2 regions of the Acidaminococcus sp. HCP3S3_H5 genome follow, and region 1 is predicted to be linked to the other one. Evidence: a T-box and tRNA genes for the amino acid it is inferred to sense, from the RefSeq annotation. Region 1 holds a T-box; the other holds one or more tRNA genes.
What was found. A T-box is a leader RNA that pairs with one kind of tRNA and senses whether it is charged. The one in region 1 lies ahead of ileS (isoleucine--tRNA ligase), so its partner is inferred to be a tRNA-Ile.

Region 1 (3,385 bases):
CAAAGGCCACCTTCTGGGTTTCGTAATCGAAATCATGGGTGTTCCCCAGGATGTACCGGATGGTGTTCCGGACTTTCCGGTAGGCTTCCGCCAGCTGCTTCAGGATTACCGGGGAGATCCGCACATCCTGCTTGTAGTCGGAAGAAGCCGCCCACAGCCGGACGATATCCGCCCCGTACTGGTCGATGACTTCCTGGGGCACCACCACGTTCCCCAGGGATTTGGACATTTTCCGGCCTTCCCCGTCCAGCACATAGCCGTGGGTCAGCACGCTCCGGTAGGGAGCCTTGCCGGTGACGGCCACACTGGTCAGAAGAGAGCTCTGGAACCAGCCTCTGTGCTGGTCACTGCCTTCCAGGTACATGTCTGCCGGCCAGCTCAGTTCCGGACGGCGCTTGCATACCCCCATGTGGGAGGAGCCGCTGTCGAACCACACGTCCATGATGTCCTTTTCCTTCCGGAAGTGGGTGCCCCCGCATTTGGGGCATTTGGTCCCTTCCGGCAGCAGTTCTTCAGCGGTGTGGTTCCACCAGGCGTCGCTGCCTTCTTTATCGAAAATGGTGGCGATTTTTTCCACCGTGTCTTCGTCGATCAGAGGTTCCCCGCAGTCTTCGCAGTAGAAGATGGGGATGGGCACGCCCCAGACTCTCTGCCGGGAAATGCACCAGTCATGCCGGTCGGCCACCATGTTGTGGATCCGGGATTCGCCCCAGCTGGGGATCCACTGGACGTCTTCGGAGATGGCTTTCAGGGCCTTGTCCCGGAACCCGTCCACGGAAGCGAACCACTGCTCGGAAGCCCGGAAGATGATGGGGTTCTTGCAGCGCCAGCAGTGGGCATACTGGTGATGGATGGTCTTTTTGCCCAGGATGGCGTTCTGTTCCGCCAGATGTTTGATCACCAGGCCGTTGCTGTCAAAGACGAACTTGCCCTGGAACAGTTCCCCGGCTTCTGCGGTGAAGCAGCCCTTCTGGTCCACCGGGCACAGGATGGGCAGCTTGTATTTCAGACCGGTGAGATAGTCCACGTCCCCATGGCCGGGAGCCGTATGGACGCAGCCGGAACCGGCTTCCTTGTCCACATAGTCCGCCAGCACCACCAGGGATTTCCGGTGGTTGTATTCCGGGAAGGGATGTTCGCATTCCGCATATTCAAAGGCACGGCCTTTGGTGGTCCCCAGCACAGGGCCGAATTCCACCCCGCATTCCTGGGCCACTTTGTCCACCATGTCGGCGGCCATGATCAGCACTTCCCCGTTGTATTCCACCCAGGCATAGTCAAAGTCCGGGTTCAGGGCCACAGCCACGTTGGCAGGAATGGTCCAGGGGGTGGTGGTCCAAATCACCATATAAGCTTTTTTGCCCTTGGCGGCTTCCGGAGTCAGCCCGTTGTCTTTTACCAGGGGCATCTTCACGAAAATGGTAGGCGTCTTCTGGTCGGCGTATTCGATTTCCGCCTCGGCCAGGGCAGTTTCGCAGTGAGGGCACCAGTATACGGTCTTCTTCCCTTTATAGATGTAGCCCTTGTTGGCCATGGTGCCGAACACCCGGATCTGTTCCGCTTCGAAATGAGGATCCAGGGTTACATAGGGATGGTCCCAGTCACCCAGCACGCCCAGCCGTTTGAAGTCCTTCCGCTGGGTGTCGATCCACTGAAGGGCATATTCCCGGCACATTTTCCGCAGTTCCACCGGGGACAGCTTGTGACGGTCCACCCCGGTGGCCTTCAGGCAGGCATGTTCGATGGGCATGCCGTGGGTATCCCAGCCGGGGACGTAGGGGGTGTCATAGCCCTGGGCGTATTTGTATTTGATGATGATGTCCTTCAGGACCTTGTTCAGAGCATGGCCCATGTGGATCTTGCCGTTGGCGTAGGGAGGTCCGTCGTGGAGGACGAACTTCTTGTGGCCTGCATGGAGTTTCTGTTTCTCTCCATAGATATCATTTTTGTACCAGAAATCCAGGAAATCCGGTTCCCGTTTGGGCAGCCCTGCCCGCATGGGGAATTCCGTTTCCGGAAGATTCAGGGTTGCTGCGTACTTGTCGTCTTTCTTGCTCACTCTTGCACACCTCCAAAAAAATAAATCCCGTCCCCCGAAAGGGACGGGACAAAAGGGCCCGTGGTACCACCCTCATGACAGCTTTGCTGCCACTCTTGTATGGGATAACGGTCATAACCCGGGTCCCCTACTGCTGGTTCAAAGACCGGCTCCAGAGTGATCTTCCGCAAAAGGCCTCCTGTCCGGGCTCCCACCCTCCCCGGATCGCTGTACCAGCCAGAAGCGTACTGTCTCTGTCATCGCCTGTTGGTTTGAAATTCGTGTTTATTATACACTTCTTAGACCCGGTGGTCAACTGGAAAAGGAGCGGGCCGCCTGGAACATTACGATGCCCCCGGCTACAGCCACGTTCAGGCTTTCCGCCTGGCCGGCCATGGGGATCTTCACCTTCTGGTCCGCGGCTTTGAGGAGCTCTGGGGACACCCCTTCCGCCTCGCTGCCCAGCACCAGGGCGGTCTTGGCCGGCCACTGGAGCTTCGTCATGTCTTCCGCCCCTTCCAGGGCCGTGGCCCACAGGGCGTATCCGTTTTTCCGGCACCAGGTTTCCAGGTCCGCCGGCTCCACCCCGGTAAGCACCGGCAGGTGGAACAGGGACCCCATGGTGGACCGGACCACCTTGGGATTGTACAGGTCCGCCGTATCCTTCAGCAGCACCACCCCGGCGGCCCCCAGGGCATCGGCAGTGCGGATCAACGTCCCCAGGTTCCCCGGGTCCCGGATCTGGTCCAGCACCAGCACGAATCCCCGGTCCGGGGCAAAATCCCCCAGGTCCCGGGGCCGGATCTCCACCAGGGCCGCCACACTCTGAGGGTCTTCGGTGGCGGTGATCTTCTGGAGCACCGGCAGGGGCACTTCATACCAGGGCAGGCTGCTTTCTTCCGCCTTTTGTTCCCAGCCTTCCGGCAGCCGGGTAAAGAACAGGGCCCGGATATTCCATTGGGAAGCCAGGGCTTCTTCCACTGCCCGTTTCCCTTCCAGCAGGAACAGGCCTTCCTTCTGGCGGTATTTTTTCATTTTCAGGGAAGCCGCCCGCTTCACCAGCTCATTTTTCAGCGAAGTGATGGTACTGATCATATGCCGTCCTCCAGGGCTTCCACACTTTTCCGGCTGCCGATGACCACCAAAAGGTCCCCTTCCGCAAGGGGCTTGGTGGGTTCCAGGGTCATTTCCGTGGAGCCGTCCTGGTGTTTGATGGCCACCACGTTCACCTGGTACTTCCGGCGCACGTCCATTTCCGCCAGGCTTTTCCCAGCCATTTTGGGGCTCAGGTTCACTTCCATCAGGCAGATGTTGTCGGACAGTTCCACAAAATCCAGGATATTGGTG
Region 2 (3,385 bases), on a different contig from region 1:
ACCATCGATGAAGACGAACTGAAAGTGGACGAATCGGAACTGGCCAACCTGTCCGTTCCGGAAGGGGTCATTGTGGATGACCCGGTCCGCATGTATCTGAAGGAAATCGGCCGGGTGCCTCTTTTGGCCGGGGATGATGAAATCAAACTGGCCAAACGGGCCGACAAAGGCAACCAGGCCAAAGTCATCCTGAAAGGGGACAAGCCGGACGGGGAATTCCCGCCGGTGAACAAACGGCTGTCCATCGGCAAGCTGCTGGACGAGGCCAATGAACTGCTCACCAGAGAAGGCATCTGGGTGGACAACCGGAGCGTTTCCCTGACCTACCGGAAGGCCCAGCTTCTGTCCAATACGAATCACATCCTGGATACGGAAGACTACCAGAACCTGGTGAAGGCTTTCACCATGGACGAAAAGAAGCGGCTGAACCGGCTGCTCCAGGAAAACAAATACAAGGTGGCCCATACGGTGAAGTCCGTCCACCCGGACGATCCGGCGGAAGAAGCCGAGGAAAGCACCCTGGGGACTCTCCAGGAACTGTTTGCCGTGATCGACGACAAAGCCCTCCACCAGAAAGTGGATGAGGAAACCAAGAGCAAGATCGAAGAAGCCAAAAAACGCTTCAGCCGTCTCCTCCACCGGATGGAATTCTGCGGGGACAACGCCAAGAAATGCCTGTCCGAAGCCAACCTCCGGCTGGTGGTCAGCATTGCCAAACGGTATGTGGGCCGTGGGATGCTGTTCCTGGATCTGATCCAGGAAGGGAACCTGGGGCTGATCAAGGCTGTGGAAAAGTTCGATTACAACAAGGGATTCAAGTTCAGTACCTACGCCACCTGGTGGATCCGGCAGGCCATTACCCGTGCCATTGCCGACCAGGCCCGGACCATCCGGATCCCGGTGCACATGGTGGAAACCATCAACAAGCTGGTCCGGGTATCCCGGCAGCTGCTGCAGGAACTGGGACGGGAACCGACCCCGGAAGAAATCGCCAAGGAAATGGACGTGCCTGTGGAACGGGTCCGGGAGATCCAGAAAATCGCCCAGGAACCGGTTTCCCTGGAAACCCCTATCGGGGAAGAAGAAGACTCTCACTTGGGAGACTTCATCGAAGACCAGGAGGCTCCGTCTCCGGCGGATGCCGCCTCCTACACCCTGCTCCAGGAACAGCTGGGCAAGGTGCTCCAGGAACACCTGAGCGCCCGGGAACGGAGAGTGCTGGAACTGCGGTTTGGCCTTATGGACGGCCGTACCCGTACCCTGGAAGAAGTGGGCCAGTATTTCGGGGTCACCCGGGAACGGATCCGGCAGATTGAAGCCAAGGCCCTGCGGAAACTCCGGAGCCCCAAACGGAGCAAACCCCTGAAGGAATTCCTGGAATAATTGACAGAATTTCCTTTTCTGGTTTATAATTTTAGCATTGGGCCTATAGCTCAGCGGTAGAGCCCCCGGCTCATAACCGGTTGGTCCAAGGTTCGAATCCTTGTGGGCCCACCAACTGAAAAATCCAGGCGGAACTTGACAAGTTCCGCCTGATTTGTTATAGTTCCTCTGTAATACGCAATGAGGGGGTTGGCATCCCTGAGCGTTCGCTTCACAAGAGAGGCCGCTTTCGGGCGGCAAACAGGGTGGAACCGCGGAACAACCTCCCGTCCCTGTAATGTAGAGTATCCTGTCTATATTACAGAGACGGGAGTTTTTGTATAGGAGGAGAGAAAATGGATTTTCAGACCATCATTTTGAACCTGCAGAAGTACTGGGCCAACCAGGGCTGCATCATGGCTCAGCCTTATGACGTGGAAAAGGGCGCCGGGACCATGAACCCGTCCACCTTCCTGCGGGTACTGGGGCCGGAACCCTGGAACGTGTGCTATGTGGAACCTTCCCGCCGTCCTGCTGACGGCCGGTACGGGGACAACCCCAACCGTCTGTATCAGCATCACCAGTTCCAGGTGATCATGCAGCCGTCCCCCAGCAACATCCAAGAACTGTACTTGGAAAGCCTGCGGGAACTGGGCATCCATCCGGAAGAACATGATATCCGGTTCGTGGAAGACAACTGGGAATCTCCCACCCTGGGGGCCTGGGGTATGGGCTGGGAAGTTTGGCTGGACGGGATGGAAATCACCCAGTTCACCTATTTCCAGCAGGTGGGTTCCATCGACATCAAACCGGTGGCTGTGGAAATCACGTATGGCCTGGAACGGCTGGCCATGTACATCCAGGGGGTGGAAAACGTCTACGACCTCCAGTGGGTGGGGGATGTGACCTACGGGGATGTGTTCCACACCAACGAAGTGGAACAGTCCCGGTACAGCTTTGACATCGCCGACATCGACCTGCTGTTCGACCTGTTCGACAAGTACGAAAAGGAAGCCAAACGGGTCATCCTCACCGGCAACATCCGTCCGGCTTATGACTATGTGCTGAAATGCTCCCACACCTTCAATCTGCTGGATGCCCGGGGCGCCATCAGCGTCAGCGAACGGACCAACTACATTTCCCGGGTGCGGGCACTGGCTCGGCTGTGTGCGGCGGCCTATGTGGAACAACGGGAAAAACTGGGATTCCCCATGCTGAAGAGAGGGTAATGGATATGGCAAATTTATTATATGAAATCGGAACGGAAGAAATGCCGGCCCAATACATGCCCGGCATCCTGAAGGAATACAAGGAACTGGCCGGGAAGAAACTGGCCGAAGCCCGGATCCCCTTCAGCACGGTGAAAGTGTACGGGACTCCCCGCCGGATGGCTTTCCTGGCGGAAGGGGTAGCGGAAAAACAGGAAGACTCCAATGTGGAAAGCAAGGGGCCGTCCCTGAAGATTGCCTTTGACAAGGAAGGGAACCCCACCCGTGCCGCCCAGGGATTTGCCCGGGGCCAGGGTGTGGATGTAAAGGAACTGGTCCAGAAGGACGGCTATGTGTATGCCGTGAAGCATCTGGAAGGCAAAAAGACCATCGACCTGCTGCCGGCCATCCTGGATGACATCCTCCATTCTCTGAACTTCCCCAAAACCATGCGGTGGGCTGACTATGATTTCGGGTTCGTCCGTCCTTTCCGCTGGATGGTGGCTCTCCTGGATGACCAGGTGATCCCGGTGGAAGCCAACGATGTAAAGAGCGGCAGAGAAGCCCGGGGCCACCGGTTCCTGAGCAACCATCTGATCACCATCCCGGACGCTGCTTCCTACGAAAAGACCATGGAAGACAACTTCGTCATGGTGGACGTGGACAAACGCCGGGAAACCATCCGGAAACAGATCGAAGACCTGGCTGTGGCCGAAGGAGGCAAAGCCGCCATTTCTCCGGACCTGCTGGAAGAAGTCACCTTCCTGGTGGAATATCCCACGGCACTGTGCGGCCATATCGATGACAAGTACCTG

Region 2: it encodes a tRNA-Ile, which carries the amino acid that the T-box ahead of ileS (isoleucine--tRNA ligase) is inferred to sense. The anticodon was not compared.

What each region holds. Positions count from the first base shown of each region.
Region 1 covers NZ_JBQKCS010000007.1:96,348-99,732, reverse strand. Annotated here, with positions in the region: gene ileS (isoleucine--tRNA ligase) at 1-1,999, opposite strand, end outside; T-box leader at 2,096-2,308, opposite strand; gene ACTQY5_RS09570 (TrmH family RNA methyltransferase) at 2,351-3,133, opposite strand; gene ACTQY5_RS09565 (potassium channel family protein) at 3,130-3,385, opposite strand, start outside.
Region 2 covers NZ_JBQKCS010000003.1:240,832-244,216, reverse strand. Annotated here, with positions in the region: partial or broken gene ACTQY5_RS05250 (RNA polymerase sigma factor region1.1 domain-containing protein) at 1-132, shown strand, start outside; gene rpoD (RNA polymerase sigma factor RpoD) at 187-1,383, shown strand; tRNA gene ACTQY5_RS05240 (tRNA-Ile) at 1,423-1,497, shown strand; gene glyQ (glycine--tRNA ligase subunit alpha) at 1,719-2,591, shown strand; gene glyS (glycine--tRNA ligase subunit beta) at 2,597-3,385, shown strand, end outside.